Regions from separate parts of the Sphaerisporangium sp. NPDC049457 genome, predicted to be linked through region 3. Evidence: riboswitches for the same ligand, from Rfam matches in the RefSeq annotation. Region 3 holds a riboswitch; each other region holds the start of a gene.

Region 1 (6,271 bases), on a different contig from region 3:
GTCCAGGACGATGTACTCGGCCTGGGCGGCGGACGACGGCTCCACCCCGGCGGACATGCCGATCACCGGGTCGCCCGGCCGGAAGCCGGTGACCCCCTCGCCGACCTGGTCCACCGTTCCTGCCACATCCCATCCGAGGCCCTTGACCCCGTGCGGTTCCATCAGGCCGGCCGCCACCAGCACTCCCGACCTGGTCGCCAGGTCCACCGGATTGACGGCCGCGGCGGCGACCTTGACGCGGATCTGCCCGCCGACCGCCTCGGGGACGGGCGCGTCGGCGACGCGGAGCGCCTCCGGGCCGCCGAACTCCTCTACTACGAGCATGCGCATGATCGATCCCTTCGTGAAGGTCCATCGTGGGCGACATTCCTGGCACATACTCAAGAAGAGTTACTCTCCGATGGGAAGTAGGCACCCGCAAGTGCCTAACCGACGAGAAGGAACGTGAAGGAAACGCATGGGAACCCGCACGGCGGCGGAGCGGCGCGAAGAAGCCAAGATCGCCTACAACGCGTTCATCGCGGAGTGCCCGACGCGGAAGCTGCTGGACACCCTCAGCGACAAGTGGATCGGCCTGGTGCTCGCCGCGCTCGGCGACGGCCCGCTGCGGTACCGCGACCTGGCCCGGGTCATCGCCGGGGTCAGCCAGAAGATGCTCACGCAGACCCTGCGCACCCTGGAGCGCGATGGCATCGTCAGCCGGACGGTCACGCCTTCCGTGCCGGTGCGCGTCGACTACGAGCTCACACCGCTGGGCCGCAGCCTTCAGCCGGTGATGCTGGCGATCAAGCAGTGGGCGGAGATCCATATCGAGGACGTGGAGGCGGCGCGCGCCGAATACGACGCGGCGCGGTGATCCACGCGGCAAATCTCGTGTACCGGCCGTGTTACGCCCGCGGCCGTGGCGGGCGAGAAATGGTCAGAAAGTCCCGAGGGTTTCGCGGGTCGAATTCGACGTATAGGCTGCCGTTCTTATATCCCCGAGCCGAGGTGTCCCGGTGGGCGGCCCCGCCGTACCCGGCCTCCACCAGCGCCGCGGTGGCGCCTCATCGCGGTCGGTGCGGCCGGCGTCCATGATCAGCGCCGTCCTCATCCCGAACCGGTGGGTGCGGGGACGTGTCATGAGTAGTTCACATATGCACTGGTATGTCAATCACAAACGTCATGGGTATCGAGGTCAGTGCTTGACGACCTTTCAACGCGGCGTTTAACGTTCCTGACGGGCGGGCCGAAGCATTCAGTATGTTGCCGAGTTCGTCGTGGGGGAGGACACCCGATGGCGTATCCGGATCTGGTTTCCCGAGGGAATGGCATTCCTTCGGGATCAGACGGTGTAGGACTGAGCGATGACGATCTTCTGCTGCTCGCCGAACTGGCCAAGGGCGTGACCGTCGACAGGGTGGGGCGGCGGCTCGACGTGAGCGGTCGCACGGTGCGGCGCCGCCTGCGCGGCATCTGCGACCGCATAGGCGTGGCCACCGCCATCGAGGCCGTGGCCTGGGCGGCGCGGCGCCGCCTCATCTGACGGCTCGGGCGGTGCGGCGCCGTCGGCCTGACACGCGGGGCCGCCGGCGGGCGGCCTCCGGTGGCACGCGCTAGTCGGCGATGCGAACCCCGCCCGCGAACGGGCGGTTGCCGAGGGGGACCACCCGGACGACGTCACCGGTGCGCGGCGCGTGCACCATCATGCCGCCGCCGATGTAGATGCCGACGTGGTGCAGGTCGCTGTAGAAGAAGACCAGATCGCCCGGGCGCAGGTCATCGCGGGACACCTGCGTGCCCGCGGTCCACTGGTCGCCGGTGTAGTGCGGCAGGCTGATGCCGACCTTCTGGTAGGCCCACATGACCAGGCCGGAGCAGTCGTAGGTGCTCGGCCCGGCCGCGCCCCAGACGTACGGCTTGAGCTGCTGCGTCAGCGCCCACTTGGCGGCCTGGGCGGCCTTGCCGTCGCCGGGGATCGGAATGTCGATGCGGGTGGCCCTGCCGAACGACTGGCCGGCCTGGGACAGCGCCCGCTTGAACAGGCGGCTCTCGGTCTTGGCGACCAGGCCGCGGATCTTGTCGCGCTGCGACGACAGGTTGGAGACGAGCTTCTTCACCTCGGCCTCGCGGGCCTTGGCGCCGGCCTTCGCGCGCTCGGCGATCGCCATCGCCTTGCCGATCTGGGCGACCTCCTCGCCCTGCTGCAACTGCAGGGCGTAGGTCGTGGCCACGCGGTCGAGGTAGGCGTCCGGGTTGTCGGACATGGCGAGGCTCAACGGCGAGCCGAAGCCGCCCGTCATGTAGGCGTCCTGGGCGTACAGGCCGGCCTTGGCGCGCTTGGCCTCCAGGTCGGCCTCGCTCTTGGCGAGGGTCTTCTTGGCCAGCTCCGCCGAGCGCTGCGCCTGCTTGAGCTTTTCCTTCTGGCCGTTGTACTGCTCGGTGAGCGACTCGATCTCGTTGTAGAGGTGCTCGACCTGCTTCTTGAGCTCGTTGAGGCTGGGCTTGGGCTCGGCGGTCGCGGAGACGAGCGGCGAGCCGAACGTCACGGCCATCAGGGCCGCGGTGACCAGCGCTATGCGGCGGGGAAGACGCCAGGACGTCTTCGAGGCGCCCCCGAACCGGGCACGGACGCCGTGCTCTCGTCCACGGGCATGTCCGCCCGCGCTTTTTCCGGGTGTGCGCCTGGGCTGCACCAACAAGCTCCTCTCCTCGGCCGCTTACCGGGTTAGCTGACGGGTTCGGGCCGGAGCAGCCCTACCGAGAACATGACCATGGAGGATCGCGATGCCTCCCTCTCGGATTCACCCCAGGGGGCGGTGGGGGTCGCCGGGGTTTCCCCCGTCTCCCACCTTTGGGTCCCCGGTTTCCCGCCGTTCGGACGAAGCGGGAATTAGGCGGTGCGGTCACCGCGTCGCGATGACCGACATTGACGCTGGACACTAGTGCAGTCCAGGTTCCTGCTCAACCAGAACTGCGAATTCTGTTGAGGTTGCACAACCGGCGCATCACGGAGAGATCACGCCTTTGACCGCCGCGCACCCGTGCCGAGCTGCGGTTACCTTCTCTCCGAGTGCCGGCGTCGCGGAAATCCGCAGGTCCGGCACCATGTGGCCCCCGCCGTCCCCCGCCGCCGGGCCGCGCGTACCGGCTGCACCCGGAAGGTGACGCTGTGCGATCTCGGTGGGCAGTTGGCAGTTGTTTCGGACGGCCCGTTATAGGCGACCGGCGGCGGCGAAGGCGGCGAAGGCCGCCCGCCGGCGGGGCGGATACGCTGGCCCCTCATGGAGCAGGCCGCGCAGCCCGGACCAGCCGCAGGCGCGCCCGTCGTCAGGCGGGCCCGCACCTCCGACGTCCGGGCGATCAGGAGATTGGTCGACACCTACTCCGGCGACGGGCCCCGTCTGCTGCGCAAGGCGACGGTGACCCTTTACGAGGACGTCCAGGAATTCTGGGTGGCCGAGCGCGGCGGCGCGGTCGTGGGCTGCGGGGCGCTCCACGTGCTCTGGGAGGACCTGGCGGAGATCCGCACGGTCGCCGTCGACATCGGCTGCCGCGGCCTGGGCATCGGTCACATGATCGTCTCGGCGCTCATCGACGCCGCCCGCGAGCTGGACGTCCAGCGCGTCTTCTGCCTGACCTTCGAGGTCGAGTTCTTCGCCAGGCATGGGTTCGTCCCGATCCAGGGCACGCCGGTGTCGCCGGAGGTCTACGCCGAGCTGCTGGACTCCTACGACGAGGGCGTCGCCGAGTTCCTCGAGCTGGAGCACGTCAAGCCGAACACGCTGGGGAACACGCGCATGTTGCTGCATCTGAGTCCCCGATCTTGACCGCCTGGGTGACGGAATGGAAAGGTGACTGTTGATGCCGCTGTCGCTACCTTGGCAACATCACGGCATGTGCGCCTGACAGAGGCCACGTGCGAAGCCGAAGTGAGGTGACACGGTGAGCACCGGACAGCCGCCGTACCCACGCGATGAGCCGGACGACGGTCATTCGTCATCCGGCTCTCCGCAATATGGGCAGCAGAACCCCCCGGGCATCGATCCGGAGGTGACCGTCGTCCACCGTCCCCAGCCGACCTCCGAGCACGCCGCCTACCCCCAGCAGGGCTACGGCCAGCAGGGAGCGTACGGGCAGCAGGCGGGAACGGGTTCTTACGGGCAGCCGGGCTCCTACGGCCAGCAGCAGGGCGGCACCGGAGCCTACGGCCAGCCCTCCTACCCTCAGCAGCCGCAGGGGCAGGGCTACGGTCAGCAGCAGTACGGCCAGCAGGGGCAGCAGGGGCAGCAGGCATACGGCCAGCAGCAGCAGTACGGCCAGCAGTCCTACGGGCAGTACGGCCAGCAGGACGCCGGGGCCCAGCAGGGCTACGGCCAGCAGGAAGGCCAGCAGGGCTACGGCCAGCAGGCGGCGCAGTCGCCCTATGGGCAGCAGCAGGGCGCGTACGGCCAGCAGGGCCAGGGCTACGGCCAGCAGCAGTACGGCCAGCAGGGCCAGGGCTATGGCCAGCAGGCCCAGTACGGCCAGCAGGAGGCCGCGGCCCAGCAGGGTTACGGTCAGCAGCAGGGCTACGGCCAGCAGCAGGGGCAGTACGGTCAGCAGCCGCAGTACGGGCAGCAGAGCGGTCAGGACCAGCAGGGCGGCCAGTACGGCCAGGCCCAGTACGCCCAGCAGGCGCCTCCGTACGGGGCGGGCTACGGCCAGCAGCAGGGCTATGGCCAGCCGCAGTACGGACAGCAGGGTTATGGCCCCGCGGGTTACCAGCAGGCCTACCCCGCGACCGGCGTGCAGCCTCCGGGCGCCCCCGCGCCGCTGGCCGAGTGGTGGCAGCGCCTCCTCGCCCGCCTCGTGGACATGGTCATCCTCGTGATCCCGTACGTGATCCTGAACTTCGTGCTGGCCGCGATCATCATCACCTCGCCGAGCTTCGATCCCTCCACCGGGGCGATCACCCCGGGAGGCGGGATCTTCCTCGCCAGCCTGCTGACGGCGATCCTGGCCGGGGTGTTCTGGATCGGCTACGAGTTCCTGATGACCAAGCAGCGGGGTCAGACCGTCGGCAAGATCGTCATGGGCATCAAGGTCGTGCCGGTGGGCGGCTCCGTGCAGGGCGGGCTGGCCTCGGACGTGGCGGTCAAGCGCGCCGGCGTCCTGTGGGGCTTCCAGTTGCTCGCGTGGATCCCGGTCGTGGGCCGGATCACGTGGGTGTTCTACCTGGTCAACGTCTTGTGGCAGTTCTGGGACAAGCCGCTCCAGCAGTGTCTGCACGACAAGGTCGCCAACACCGTCGTCGTGAAGATCAAGTAAGTACGCGCGACCGGGGCCGGGGGGCGTTCCTCCGGCCTCGTTTGCGTATTTGAACCGGGCCTCTTCGCCCCTGATGGCGACGAGCTTGGCCAAAAGGTAACGGACATACCCCTACATGCGATAGGACCTTGCACGAACCGCAGCTTCCTTCGCAGTCGCGAAAGGTGATCAAATGACGGCAGAACCACCCCCCGGCGGTCCCTATGACCCGCGGCAGGGGCCGGGCCAGCCATACGGGAACCCCCAGGGCGGAGGCTACGGCGCTCCTCAGCCCGGCTACGGCGACCCCCAGGGTGGCTATGGCGCTCCCCAGGGTGGCTACGACGCTCCGCAGGGCGGGTACGGCGCCCCCCAGGGTTACGGCGCTCCCTACGGTGCTCCCCAGGGCGCTCCGCTTCCTCCCGGCGCCCCCGCGCCGCTCGCCGAGTGGTGGGAGCGGTGGGTCGCGAGGATCATCGACACCCTGATCTTCGGCGTTCTGTACTACATCTTGGGCGCGATCCTCACGCCGCTCTTCGTGCCCTCGACGGAGGAGATTCTCGCCAACCCCGGGCTCGCGGTGGGCTCCACCTTCGTCCCGGGCCTGATCTCGGCGATCATCGCCTACGGCGCGTACGCCGCCTACGACTACGTCCTGCATTCCAAGGACGGCCAGACCATCGGCAAGAAGGTCATGAAGATCCGTCTCGTCGGCGTCGGCGGCGCTCCGGTGGATTCGTCGGCGTTGATGAAGCGCTCGGCTATCTACCCGGGCGTGCTGGTGCTGTACGGCATTCCCTTCCTCGGCTTCCTCGCCGCCATCTTCGTCCTCGTGCTGGGCGTGCTTATCCTCACCGACAAGCCGCTACAGCAGGGCCTGCACGACAAGCTCGCCGGGACGGTTGTGGTCAAGGCTCCCCGCTGAGATCAGCTTTATTGACGGGACGGCCGCGACGCGGCCGTCCCGTCCGTGTTTTCCGGGGCATCACACCTTTCCCGGGCC
Region 2 (6,271 bases), on a different contig from region 3:
CGATCCCGACAAGGACGTCTACGGAGAGGACGAGGGATACGAGAGGCCGACCTCGGCCTGACACGCGCCGCCCGGCTCCGGCGTCACCTCCGGGGAGCGGCGGTGCTCTGGCGGACGATCAGGTCGGTGGTCAGGATGAGGCGGTTGTGCGACAGCGGTTCGTCGCGGGCGAGTGCGATCACCATGGACGCGGCGGCCGTCCCCATCTCCCTGAGCGGCTGGCGGACGGTGGTGAGCGGAGGGGTCACCCACCGCGCCGGTGTCAGGTCGTCGAAGCCGACCACGCTGAGATCGTCGGGAACGCGCAGGCCCAGCTTGGCCGCGGCCTGGTAGACGCCCATGGCCTGGCTGTCGTTGGAGGCGAAGACGGCGGTCGGCGGTTCGGGGAGGGCCAGCAGATCGAGGGCGTTCTCGATGCCGGCCTCCAGCAGGAACTCCGCCTCGCGCACCCAGGACGGATGCACCGGCACGCCGGCCTCGTCCATCGCCGCGCGGTAGCCGTCCAGCCGTGCTCTGGCCGACAGCAGCTGCCGGGGCCCGGTGATGACGGCGATGCGCCGATGCCCCAGTTCGAGCAGGTGACGGGTGGCCGTGAGGCCTCCGCTCCAGTTGCCGGCGCCCACCGACGGCACCCCGTGACCCGGTTCGCCGGTCGGGTCCAGCAGGACCAGGGGGATGTTCCGGTCGCGTAGCCGCTGCAGCTGGTCGCGGGTGAACCCGGAGAACACGGCGATCAACCCCGACGGACGCCGGTGCAGGATGCCTTCGAACCATTCGGGGTCGGCGACCCGCCGGCCCAGGAGCTGCGACAGCAGGAGGGAGAGCCGGTGCTCCCGCGCCACCGCCTCCACGCCGCTGATGATCTCCATCGCGTAGCCGGCCGCCGGTTCCAGCTCGTGGAAGACGAGCTCGACCATCGAGGTCCGGCTCGCCGGCTTTCTGCGGCGCCGGTAGCCGTGCTCCTCGATGATCCTTTCGATGGTCGCGCGGGTGCCCGGTGAGACCTCGGCCTTGCCGTTGACGACCTTGGACACCGTCGAGATCGACACCTCGGCCAGCTCGGCGATCTCCGCGATGGTGAGGGGGGAACGGTGCCCTGCCGCAGGAGGCGACTCGCGCGAAGCGGTCATGCCAGCAGCTTAGCCGCCGATGACCGCGTGTTTCCGATGTGGGCGGCTGTGTCGCCCGCCATGGCGCCGCCCTCGGTCATCGGCGCTCATCTCCTCGTGCCCCGAACGTCTCGGCCTCCGGCGGACGGCGTTCGGCGTGCCCGCCGGCGAGGTCGCGACGCCTTGTGGGCGATTTGTCCATGTTTACACCCTTATGGTGTTGCATGTACCTTTAGCGGACACGGTATACGTGCCGATGGCTCTCGCCGTCGTACCCGTTGCCGGTTCGTTGCCCACACCGCGCGTACCCCATGGGACTCCGTCCCGGCGGGGTCACGCGCCCGCTGAATCCGCGCCTCGCGGAACCGGGGACCCAAGTCTTCCGGGGTGAATCGGAGCGCCGGCCCCAGGGCGCACCGTAGGGCACTTCCTGCCCGAACCCGTCAGCTAACCCGGTAAGCGGTAAGGAAGCTAGGAGTACGCCCCTTCATGCCCACCTACCGGCTTTCCTTGGTCGTCCGCTCCCTCGGCGACCGCCTGCACCTCTCCAAGGACCGCCCGAGCCCCCCCGGGGACCGCCCGAACCCCTCCGGCACACGCCCGGACCTCTCCGGTACCCGCTCGAGCCTCCCCGGTACACGCCTGAGCCTTTCCGGCGTCCTTTCGAACCTCGCGCGCAGGCGCCGCGGCGCCGCCGTCGCGATCACGACGCTGGCCGTGTCCGCGGCCGCGGCCGCCTTCGTGCTGACCGGTCCGGCGGAGGCCGCGCCGACGGACCTCACCCCGGACCACACCTACGGCCAGGACGTCTCCGCCTACGAGGCCGATCACGACTGGAGCGCGAGCCCGGCGAAGTTCGGCATCATCAAGGCCACCGAGGGCCTGACCTTCCGCGACTCGGCTTTCGCCCGCCACTGGCGGGAACTGGGCAAGAAGGGCATCGTCCGGGGCGCGTACCACTATGGTCATCCCAGCAACGACCCCATCGCCGAGGCCGACTACTTCCTGTCTGTGGTGGACTCACAGCCCGCCGAGCGCGGTGATCTGCTGGTGCTGGACCTGGAGACCGCCGACGGCGAGTCCGTCGAGCACGTCAACGCCTGGGCCAAGACCTGGCTCGCCCATGTGAAGGCCGAGACCGGCGTCACCCCGCTGTTCTACAGCGGCTGGAACTTCGCCGACACCTACGGACACGGCCTGGCCGCCTATCCCCTGTGGGTCGCCTACTACGGCAGGGCGAAGGGCGACGTCACGCCGCCCGCGGACTGGAAGTCCTGGACCATCCACCAGTACACCGACGTTCCCGTCGACCAGAACGTCTCCCCCCTGACCCCCGACCAGCTGCGCGCCCTCGGCCGCCGCTGAGAGCACGCGGCGCCGGCCGGTCATGACGCCGTCGGCCGCGCATGAACCCAGCCGGACGGCCCATGTGGACGGCTACACCGTCACCCTCGACGGCGACCTGACCCCCGGGCGGGCGAGCAGGCTCACCCTGAAGGTCACCAGGAACGGCGCGCCGGTCACCGGCCTTGAGCCCTACCTCGGGGCGTACGGCCACCTCGTGGCGCTGCGCGCCCGAGACCTGGCCTACCTGCACGTCCATCCCGACGGCGTGCCGGGCGACGGCAGGACCAAGCCCGGGCCTGAGATCGTCTTCTACGCCGAGGCGCCGAGCGGCGGCGACTACCGGCTGTTCCTCGACTTCCGTCATGAGGGCGAGGTCCGCACCGCTGATTTCACCCTCCGCGCCGAGCAGGCGCCGGCGGACTCCGGTCCGCACGCCGAGGACGGCGCGCACGGCGATTCCGGGCACTGAGCGGCGATGTCATCCCGCCGTTGGCTGTCCGGAATGTCGTGATGCGGCGGTGTTTGATCACTTGGGTGAATTCCGGCGTTCTTAATACTTTGTCGCTTATGATCTATTACAGTGCTCGGTAAGCGGTCCGCGCTCCGAGGCGGCCGCCAGGTCAAGGGCCGCGCCGTGGAGATCGGAAGCCGGGGAACCGCGTCTCCGCGAGGGTGACCGTGGCAGTGCGCCCGGTCGGCGTCACCGTTGGATCGTTCCCGTACGCAGGCGTCGCCTCCCGGCGGGCGGATCGCGCAGAGGAGACCCCGAAGTAGTGGATCCGATCGCTGATGGCTTACTCGAAGCGATACGCCCGGAACTGGGCTATCGCGAGAAGGCGGGTCAGTACACCAAGTTCGGCAGCTGGTACGCGGGCAACGTCGACCGCGACCCTCAGTACAAGAACGCACCCTGGTGCGACATGTTCATCGCCTGGGCGGCCGACAAGGCGGGCGTCCAGGACTACGTCGGCCAGTTCGCCTGGACGCCGTCCCACGCGAACTGGTTCAAAGAGCAGGGAGCGTGGTCGGACGTCCCCGAGCCCGGCGCGCTCGTGTTCTACGACTGGGCGGGTTCCAAGAAGATCGGCAAGATCGACCATGTCGGCGTGGTCGAGAAGGTGGAGAACGGCAACATCCACACCATCGAGGCCAACGTCGACAAGGTGTGGCTGAAGCGCAAGGTCCGCGATGAGAGCAAGGTCGTCGGCTACGGCCTGCCGCGCAAGGTCCTGGAGAACCGGAGCCGCACCGACGCGCCGGTCATGCCGGCGGCGGACGGGGCGTCGGCCGGGTCGAACGCCGCGGCGGGCGCGGTGGCACGGGCACAGCCGGTGTTCGGGTTCTCCGGCCCGGAGGACGCGGCGGCGATGGCGACGGGAGTCGTGACCATCCTGCTCGGATCCGTTCTGGTGATGAGCCACGTGACCCGGACCGGGCGCGCGGCCGTGTCCCACGGCCGCCACCGCAGGCGCGCCAGGCGGCACCGCTCCCTGACCTGACAGGCCGGCGCCCGCGAAACTCCCTGACATGGCAGACCGGCCCCGCGCGACCCGGCACCGGTGACGCGGGAGGCCCGCGGCCTGCCGATAGTGTCGACAAGAGAGGACCGGGCAGGCGTCGAGCGTCGGAGGGCCGTCATGAGGATCCTCGGCATGATCTCCGGAACCTCCCATGACGGCGTCGACGCGGCCCTGGTCGACTTCGACCCCGCGTACGCCGGTGGCACGCTCAGCGGAGTGGTCGAGTTCACCGCGTCCACGCCCTACCCCGCCGGGCTCCGCGCCCGCCTCGCCGAGGCGCTTCCCCCGTCGGCGACCACGCTCGGCGAGGTGTGCCGGCTCGACACCCTCATCGGTCAGAGCTTCGCCGAGGCCGCGGCCGCCGCGATCGGCCGGGCCGGGCCGGTCGACCTGATCGTCTCCCACGGGCAGACGGTGTTCCACTGGGTCGAAGGCGCGCACGCCCTTGGCACCCTGCAGATCGGCGGCGCCGCGTGGATCGCCGAACGCACGGGCGCGCCCGTCCTGTCCGACGTGCGCGTCCGCGACATCGCGGCGGGCGGGAACGGCGCTCCGCTCGTCTGCCTGCTCGACGTCCTGCTGCTCGCCGGCCACTCCGGCGGCGCCGCCGCCGCGCTCAACCTGGGCGGGATCTCGAACATGACGGTGCTGCGCGGCCCCGGCGACATCGTCGCCTACGACATCGGGCCGGCGAACGCGCTCATCGACGCCGTCGTGGCGAGCCGGAGGCTGAACGACCGCGGGTTCGACGTGGACGGGCGCATCGCCGCCTCGGGCTCCGTCGACGAGGGCCTTCTCGCGGTCCTGCTCGGCGAGCCGTACTACCGGCTGCCCGCCCCGAAGAGCACCGGCAAGGAACTGTTCCACCTGGGCCACGTCGAGGAGGCGATGGCGAAGGCGGGCACCCGGCCCGGCGCCGCCGACCTCGTCGCGACCCTGACCGAGCTGACCGTCCGCACGGTCGCCCGCGACGTGGCGGCGAGCGGCGCCGGCCTCCTCGTCGTCTCGGGGGGCGGATGCCGCAACCCCGTGCTCATGGACGGCCTGCGCCGGGCGCTTCCCGGCGTGACCGTGCGGCTCAGCGACGAGTACGGCGCGCCGGCCGACGACAAGGAGGCGATCGCGTTCGCCCTGATCGGCTGGCACACCGCGCACGGCCTGCCGGGGAACATCCCCGCGGGCACCGGGGCGCCCGCCGCCCGCGTCCTCGGCGCCCTCACCCCCGGATCGGGGCCGCTCGCGTTCCCGCCCGCCGTCACCGAGGCGCCGCGAGCGCTCACGCTGACCCGCCGCCACCGCTAGTGCGGTGTCCACGGACGTTCGCCGGGCCGGCCGCCGTAAGGGCGGCGCCGGTTTCGCCGTACCGATGACCGGCCGTTTCGGCGCCGGAGAACACACCCACTGAGGCGGCGAGATCCTTGGGCGCGGTCAAGGTGAGTGGACACCGCGCTAGGGCAGCGGGATCGAGGTGGACTCGCGGACCACGAGCTGGCAGGGGTGGGTGTGGCGGCCGGGGGACGGCGCGCCGTTGATCGCGGCCAGGAGCATCTCGGCGGCCGAGCGGCCGAGCCCTTCGAGGTTCATGTCGATGCTCGTGAGCGGCGGCTGTGAGCTCTCGGCCATCACGTCCCAGTTGTCGAAGCCGACGAGGGCGACGTCGCCCGGGACCCCGCGCCCGGCGGCGCGCAGCGCGTCGGAGACACCGCGGGCGATCTGGTCGCTGCCGCAGAAGACCGCGTCGAACTCGGCACCCCGGGTCAGCAGGATGCCCGCGGCCTGGCGTCCCCATATCTCGCTCCACTCGCCGAACAGCGGCGGCGCGGCCAGGGAGAGGCCGGCCTCGGCCAGTCGCCCGGCCGCCGCGGCCGAGCGCACCTGCGCCGAGTGGTGGTGTTCGGGCCCGGTGATGTGGGCGACGCGGTGGCGGCCGAGGGCGAGCAGGTGGTCGATGGCCTTGCGGGTGCCGCCGGCCTCGTCCGGCACGACCGAGCAGTCGCCCGGGTCGGTGGAGCTGATGAAGGCGTACACCACCGGTATGGGCAGGCCCGCGCCGATGGGCGCCCGCGCCTGCGTGCGCCTGCCGGTGACGATGATGCCGTCGACCCGGCGGCCGAGCAGCGTGTTGAGGTAGTACTGCTCGCGGATGGGGTCGTCGCGCCCGTCGCACAAGAAGATCGACATCTGCCCGGCGCCCAGGGCGTCCTCGGCGCCCATCATGACCGGGATGCTGAAGCGGCCGATGGTGTCCGTCGTGATCATGCCGACCGTGTAGGTGCGGCCCGAGTGCAGGCTGCG
Region 3 (6,271 bases):
CCACGCCCGGCGCGAGGCGGACCAGCCGGCCAGGAGGCACCACCCGCACGAGCCGCTCGCGGGTGTACTCGCCGAGGTAGGTGACCACGTCCGCGCGGGCGCCGATGCGCGCCAGCATCCCGCGCGCCAGGGGGACCCCGGCCCACGCGGCCTCGTGCCCGTGGGTCAGCATGACCACCCGCCGGGCCCCGGCGGCGCGCAGGGCGGGCGCGAGCAGCCCGAGCGGGGCCGCGGCGCCGAACACGACCGTGTCGCAGCCCTCGGACCTGACCAGCTCGGCCGCCCGCCTGGCGACCTCGGGGAGCGGCAGCATCAGCGAACCGGCGTGGCGGACCACCCGGTACGGCTGGCGCGCGTCGAACTCCTCCCAGCCGCGCCAGCGGGAGGCGTACACCACGACCGAGCCGGGCGGCCGGCGCACGGCGAGCGCGTGCACGAACGCCTGGATGCCGCCGGGCCGCGGCGGGAAGTCGTTGGTGACGATGAGCGTCCTGGCAGGCCCGGGGCCGCGTCCGGCGGGGATCACGGCTCGGGCAGGCCGTGTACGCGTGCCCAGGAGCGCGCGGCCGCGAGGCGCTGCGAGGCGGTGGGGTGCGAGGCGTACATCAGGTATTCGAAGGCGTTGGGCGTCAGGTCGGAGATGTTGGTCGCGGCCAGCCGTCTCTGCATCGCGGCGAACGTGGCGGCGTCGCGGGTGAGGTCGAGCGCGTGGACGTCGGCCCTGGCCTCGATCTGGCGGCTGACGAGGTTCTCCGCCGGCCCGGACAGCACGGTGGCCAGGCTCATCAGGCCCAGCAGGACGCCGACCGCGCGGGGGTCGGCCGCCGACGCGACGCCCGTGCGGCGCCTGATCGCGGGCAGCGAGACCACCAGGTACAGCAGGCAGGCTCCCGCGGCGGCTCCGAGGGCGCCGATCAGCGTGCCGTACAGGACGTCGCCGCGCTTGGCGTGGCCGAGCTCGTGCGCCACGACCAGCTCGACCTCGCCTGCCGGGGCGCGCAGCAGTGTGTCGTAGACGACGATGCGGCGGGTGGCGCCGAAGCCGGAGACGTAGGCGTTGAGCGCCGTGGTCCTGCGGGAGGCGTCGGCGACCAGGACGTCCTCCACCGGGACGCCGTCGCGGTCGGCCATGGCGATCAGCTCCGAGCGCAGCCGGCCGGGAGGAAGCGGGGTGAAGTCGTTGAACAGCGGCTCCACGACGAGCGGGTAGACGAACGACGCGGCCACGGTGAGCAGGAACGCCCCGGCCGCCGCGGGCGCCCACCAGCGGCGCGGGGCGCGGCGGGCCAGCCAGACGACCGCGAGCACCATGATCGCGACGAGCGCGGTCTGGACGGCGAAGCTCTTGAGCCGGTCGGCCGACCACGCGGGCCAGTGCTGGGTGGACAGGCCGTACTGGCGCAGGCGGGTCTCGTACCACATGCCGAGCGGCCACTTGATCGCCAGGCTGACGGCGGAGAGGGCGACGACGCCGAGCAGCGCGCGCAGCCACCACGGCCCTTGGATGCGTTCCACGACCCACGCGCCGGCCGGGGTCGCGACCAGCACGCCGGCGACGGCGAGCGTCACCGCCAGCGACAGGTACACCGGCACGTTGACGGCGGCGTCGAAGGCGTCGGCGCGCGCGATCTGTGCCGCGGTGAAGTCGCGCGCGGGGTCGGGCGCGACGGCGGGGGCGGAGGCGGGCAGCGGGCGCCACGGCGTGGTGACGGCGACCACGGCCGCCAGCGCCGCGCCGAGCACGACCAGAGCGGCGCCGGCCGCGCGCGACCCCGGGCCGGCGCCCGCGCGGGCGTCCTCGGCCGGCTCCGCCACGCGATCGGCCCCGTCGTTTCCGTGCATGCTCTCCCCTGCCCCGTCACCGCGCCCGTGATCACCGAAGCTGGGCTCGGACGTACTGTCGCCAGGCGGCGGTGAACTCCGCGAGGCTCATGCGGAGCGTACGGGACAGCGCCGCTCGCACGTCGCCGTGCCTGGACTCACGGTAGAGGGTCACCAGGGCGCGCTCGCCGAAGCGCCCCGCGACATACCGGCAGGCGAGCCAGGCCTCCTCGTACGCCTGGGCGAGCCGCGCCGAGCCGGCGGCGAACGCGTCCGGGCCGGGAAGCTCCGAGGGCGTCCGCCCGGCGCGCACCTCGCCGGCCAGCTCGGCGGCGGCGCGGCGCACCGGGATGCCGGCGTCGAGGTAGCCCACGTAGTCGGCGAACCCCTCCACCAGCCACTTCGGGGTGCGCCCGTCGAGCGCCGCTCCGGTGGCGAGGTGGGTGATCTCGTGGGCGAGCACGACGTCGCGTCCCACCTCGCTGAGCCGGGCGAACGACCGCGGCTCGACGATCACCCGGTCGGCGCCCGCCACCGCCGCGAGGCCGCTCACCGACGCCGGGGCGGCCAGCACGGCCGCCTGCGCGGTGGTCGCGGGCACCAGGACCAGCGGGCGCACCGGACCGGCGACGCGGGCCACGAGCAGACTCGCGCGGTCGGCCCGGCGCGCCAGGTCGGCAGGCCCGGACAGGCCCGCCCCCGGCGCCAGGACCACCAGCGAGCGCTCGCCGTGGAACGTCCGCGCGCCGGACCAGATCTCGGGATGCTCCCTGATCACCGCCCGCGCCCGCCGCCCGAGGTCGTCGCCGGCGGCGACGGGACCGGTCAGCACGGCCAGCAGCCCCGCCAGGACGGCCCAGAGCCACACGACGCGCATGCGGGCAATCTACCTGCTCGCTCTCGCCCCATATCGGTATGGCGGGGGCGTGGACGTGCGAAAGCCCCGGCCGCCTCGAGGGGGAGAGACGGACGGGGCCTTCACGACCTCGCGGCCGGGGGACGGACCGCTCTGGTCGACCGGCGGTGGGGGCACCGACCGGGCAGAGTCGCGGCGCCGGGGAGCGCTCGGGGTCAGGCGGCGGGGCGGACGGCTCCGACGAACGACGCCTTGCGGTAGCCGGCCAGCTTGTCGATCCGCACCCGCGCGCCGCTGTGCGGGGAGTGGATCATCTTGCCGTGCCCGACGTACATGCCGACGTGGCCGAGCCCGTAGAAGAACATCAGATCGCCCGGCTTGAGGTGCTTCCAGGAGATCTTCTTCCGAACCGAGCGGAACTGGCCGGCCGCGACGCGGGGCAGCTTCACGCCGGCCTTGCGCCAGGAGTACACCATCAGGCCGGAGCAGTCGAACGCTCCCGGGCCGCTGGCGCCCCAGCGGTAGGGGTCGCCGATCTGCTTCTTGGCCACCGCGACGGCGGTGTGCGCCTTGATCCGCTGCCGCGCCGCCCGGCTGAGCTTCGCGGTGCTCTTGCTCTTGCTCTTGGCCGTGCTGGAGGTGGTGGCGGAGCCGCTCGCCTCGCTCACCGTGGCGGAGCCGGTGGGCTCCTCCGCCCCGGTGATGCTCGGCGTCTCGATCAGCCCGGCGGGGCCGTAGACGTCGGACGGTCCCGAAGAGCTCTGAGCGGTGGTCGCCGTGGTGGCGTCAGCCGCCGTCGCCTGTGTCGCGACGGCCCCCACGGAGGCCGTCATGGTGAGTGCCACACCGCTGAGAGAGAAGCGGGCAATGCGCGACAGACGAGGGTTCTGGGTGGTGCTGGACAGGATCGCTCCTTGATTCTTCCACTCATGCCTACCGGGTTAGCTGACGGATTCGGGCCTGGAAGCAGCCCTACGACGTCATAGACGTCGATTCACCCCTGATCCCGAAAAAAAGGATCTATTGGGTCCCCGGTTCCGTGCTCCTTGCCGCACGGATTCGGCAGGTCACCGCCCCTGGGGGCCTGGTTCACGCCTGAATCAGGCGACGGTGACCGCTGGATTGTGGTACTGAACCCGGACCGGTGAGACCGGCCCGGTTCGCGACGGCATGGCGTGCTCGCCGCGGCCCAGAAGTTACCCAGATCCTCAAATTGAGGCAAAGCCATGACAAAGAGTCATAGATCAAATAAGCGACTTGTAAATCACGGAACCCCTGCACAACAAGGGCATCTGTTACCCGAATGTGATTCCCCTCACACACCTCGAAACGTGACCCGCACTGAGTCACATCAGTCACTCCTGTCACAGCTGTCGCGAGCGATCTGAGCGAGGAACGGTCCACGCGGGGCGCGGACGGTGGCCGAGAGGTGACCGTGGGCGACGACTCCGGCAGGTGCGCGACACCTATTCCGCAACAGCCGTTGGACAACGACTACTGCGCAATGCTCATTACGCAAGAGTCATTGCACAAAGTCGATTGCGTATGCCAGGGTGAGGTCATGGCGAACCAAGAAGTACGACAGATCACCGACTCACGCGTGCTGGCCGCCCTGTCGCATCCCATGAGGAGGCGGCTGATGGACGCGCTGAAGGTCTACGGCCCCTGCACCGCGAGCATGCTGGCCGAGCACACCGGCCAGGCCGTCGCCAACGCCAGCCACCATCTGCGCGTCCTCGCCACGAGCGGCCTGATCGAGGAAGCGCCCGAGCTGGCCCGCGACCGGCGTGAGCGATGGTGGCGGCTCGTCTCGGCGGAGATGCGCTGGACCGAGTCGGACTTCGACGGCGACCCGGCCACCGCCGCCATCGCCAGCGCGGCCGCGTCCATCAACCTCGACCACCACGTCAACATGGTCCGCGCCTGGTACGCCGCGAGCGACGAGACGCGGCAGGCCTGGCAGGACGCCCCGTTCTCCGCCGACAAGTGGCTGCGGCTCACCCCGGAGGAGCTTGCCGAGTTCGAGGAGCAGTTCCTCGAACTGCTCAGCCGCTGGGGCTCCCGCGAGATCCCCGACGACGGACGCGACCGCGAGCCGGTCTTCGTCTTCGCCTTCGCCGTCCCGGCGCGGCCATGAGCGCCCTCACCGCCGACCCCGGCGCCGCGCCGAAGGCACGCGGCCGCCGTGGCGGGTTGCTGCGCCACCGCGATTTCCGGCTGCTGTGGGCCGGCGAGACCACGAGCGGCCTCGGCAGCGCCCTGACCTCGGTCGCGCTGCCGCTGGTCGCGATCACGGTCCTGCGCGCGAGCACGTTCGAGGTGGCGCTGCTGTCCGCCGCGGCGTGGATCCCCTGGCTGATCATCGGCCTGCCCGCCGGGGCCTGGGTCGACCGGCTGCCGCGCAGGCCCATCATGCTCGCCTGCGACGCCGCCTCGTTCCTGTTGTTCCTCAGCGTGCCGGCGGCGGCCTGGCTGGGCCTGCTCACCATCGGCCACCTGCTGGCGGTCGCGTTGCTGACCGGCACGGCGAAGGTGTTCTTCCAGACGGCCTACCAGGTGTACCTGCCGGCCGTCGTGGGCCCGGCCGACCTGCCTGAGGGCAACGCCAAGCTCCAGGGCGGCGAGTCGGCCGTCCAGGTGGTGGGCCCCGGCGTCGCGGGCCTCGTCGCCCAGGCGTTCGGCGCGGTCGCCGCCCTGGTCGGCGACGCGGTGAGCTTCCTGGTCTCGGCCCTCTGCCTGCTCGGCATCAGGGCCCGGGAGACCCCGGCCCGCAGGGAGCGGCGGACGACCACGCTGCGGCACGAGATCGGCGAGGGGATGCGCTTCGTCCTGCGCGACCCCTATCTGCGGGTGCTCACCGTCTTCGGCGCCGCGAGCAACCTCGGCCTGATGGGGTACCAGGCCATCCTCGTGGTCTTCCTGGTGCGCGAAATCGGCGTGAGCCCCGGAACGGTGGGCGGGCTGCTGGCCGCGATGTCCCTGGGCGGCGTGGCCGGCGCGGCGTGCGCCACCCTCCTGTGCCGGCGTTTCGGCAGCGCCCGCGCCATGATCGGCTGCGAGCTGCTCGGCGCGCCGTTCGGGCTGCTCATCCCACTGGCGAACCGCGGGGGCGGGCTGGCGCTCGCGGTGGCGGGCGGGTTCGTCGTCGTCGCGGGGGTCGTGGCGGGCAACGTCATCAAGGCGAGTTTCCGGCAGACCTACACTCCCCCGCATCTGCTTGGGCGGGTGTCGGTGAGCATGCAGTTCGTCAACTACGGCACCATCCCCCTCGGCGCGCTCCTCGGCGGGGCGCTCGGCGGCGCCATCGGCACCCGCGCGTCAATGTGGGTCTTCATGGCCATGCTCGCCCTGACGGGCCTGATCCTGCTGACCGGCCCCCTCAAGCGCCGCCGCGACCTCCCCTCCTCCCCCGGCCTGACGGCCCCGGGCGCCGGTCAGGGGCGGACGGCGCCGATGATGCCCCGGTAGCTGGAGAGCGGCACGACCTTCACGACGTCCCCGGTGCGCGGCGCGTGGACCATCTTGCCGCCGCCCGCGTACATCCCGACGTGACCGAGGCCGCCGTTGAAGAGCAGGTCGCCCGGCTGCAGGGCG

Evidence for each region. Region 3 has a riboswitch for cyclic di-AMP ahead of ACZ6QO_RS14545 (C40 family peptidase). Riboswitches for the same ligand answer to the same signal wherever they lie in the genome.
Region 1: another riboswitch for cyclic di-AMP. It lies ahead of ACZ6QO_RS34565 (C40 family peptidase); the one in region 3 lies ahead of ACZ6QO_RS14545 (C40 family peptidase).
Region 2: another riboswitch for cyclic di-AMP. It lies ahead of ACZ6QO_RS08285 (glycoside hydrolase family 25 protein); the one in region 3 lies ahead of ACZ6QO_RS14545 (C40 family peptidase).

Annotation. Positions count from the first base shown of each region.
Region 1 covers NZ_JBVJHR010000028.1:72,728-78,998, forward strand. Annotated here, with positions in the region: gene ACZ6QO_RS34550 (NADP-dependent oxidoreductase) at 1-330, opposite strand, end outside; gene ACZ6QO_RS34555 (winged helix-turn-helix transcriptional regulator) at 458-856, shown strand; gene ACZ6QO_RS34560 (helix-turn-helix domain-containing protein) at 1,277-1,525, shown strand; gene ACZ6QO_RS34565 (C40 family peptidase) at 1,596-2,534, opposite strand; cyclic di-AMP (ydaO/yuaA leader) riboswitch at 2,681-2,878, opposite strand; gene ACZ6QO_RS34570 (amino-acid N-acetyltransferase) at 3,264-3,809, shown strand; gene ACZ6QO_RS34575 (RDD family protein) at 4,033-5,289, shown strand; gene ACZ6QO_RS34580 (RDD family protein) at 5,462-6,193, shown strand.
Region 2 covers NZ_JBVJHR010000004.1:153,619-159,889, reverse strand. Annotated here, with positions in the region: gene ACZ6QO_RS08295 (hypothetical protein) at 1-61, shown strand, start outside; gene ACZ6QO_RS08290 (LacI family DNA-binding transcriptional regulator) at 84-1,130, opposite strand; cyclic di-AMP (ydaO/yuaA leader) riboswitch at 1,442-1,586, shown strand; gene ACZ6QO_RS08285 (glycoside hydrolase family 25 protein) at 1,599-2,474, shown strand; gene ACZ6QO_RS08280 (hypothetical protein) at 2,539-2,925, shown strand; gene ACZ6QO_RS08275 (CHAP domain-containing protein) at 3,230-3,955, shown strand; gene ACZ6QO_RS08270 (anhydro-N-acetylmuramic acid kinase) at 4,094-5,278, shown strand; gene ACZ6QO_RS08265 (LacI family DNA-binding transcriptional regulator) at 5,426-6,271, opposite strand, start outside.
Region 3 covers NZ_JBVJHR010000008.1:110,432-116,702, forward strand. Annotated here, with positions in the region: gene ACZ6QO_RS14530 (glycosyltransferase family 4 protein) at 1-526, opposite strand, end outside; gene ACZ6QO_RS14535 (M48 family metallopeptidase) at 523-1,842, opposite strand; gene ACZ6QO_RS14540 (hypothetical protein) at 1,874-2,698, opposite strand; gene ACZ6QO_RS14545 (C40 family peptidase) at 2,893-3,510, opposite strand; cyclic di-AMP (ydaO/yuaA leader) riboswitch at 3,593-3,752, opposite strand; gene ACZ6QO_RS14550 (ArsR/SmtB family transcription factor) at 4,239-4,814, shown strand; gene ACZ6QO_RS14555 (MFS transporter) at 4,811-6,145, shown strand; gene ACZ6QO_RS14560 (C40 family peptidase) at 6,112-6,271, opposite strand, start outside.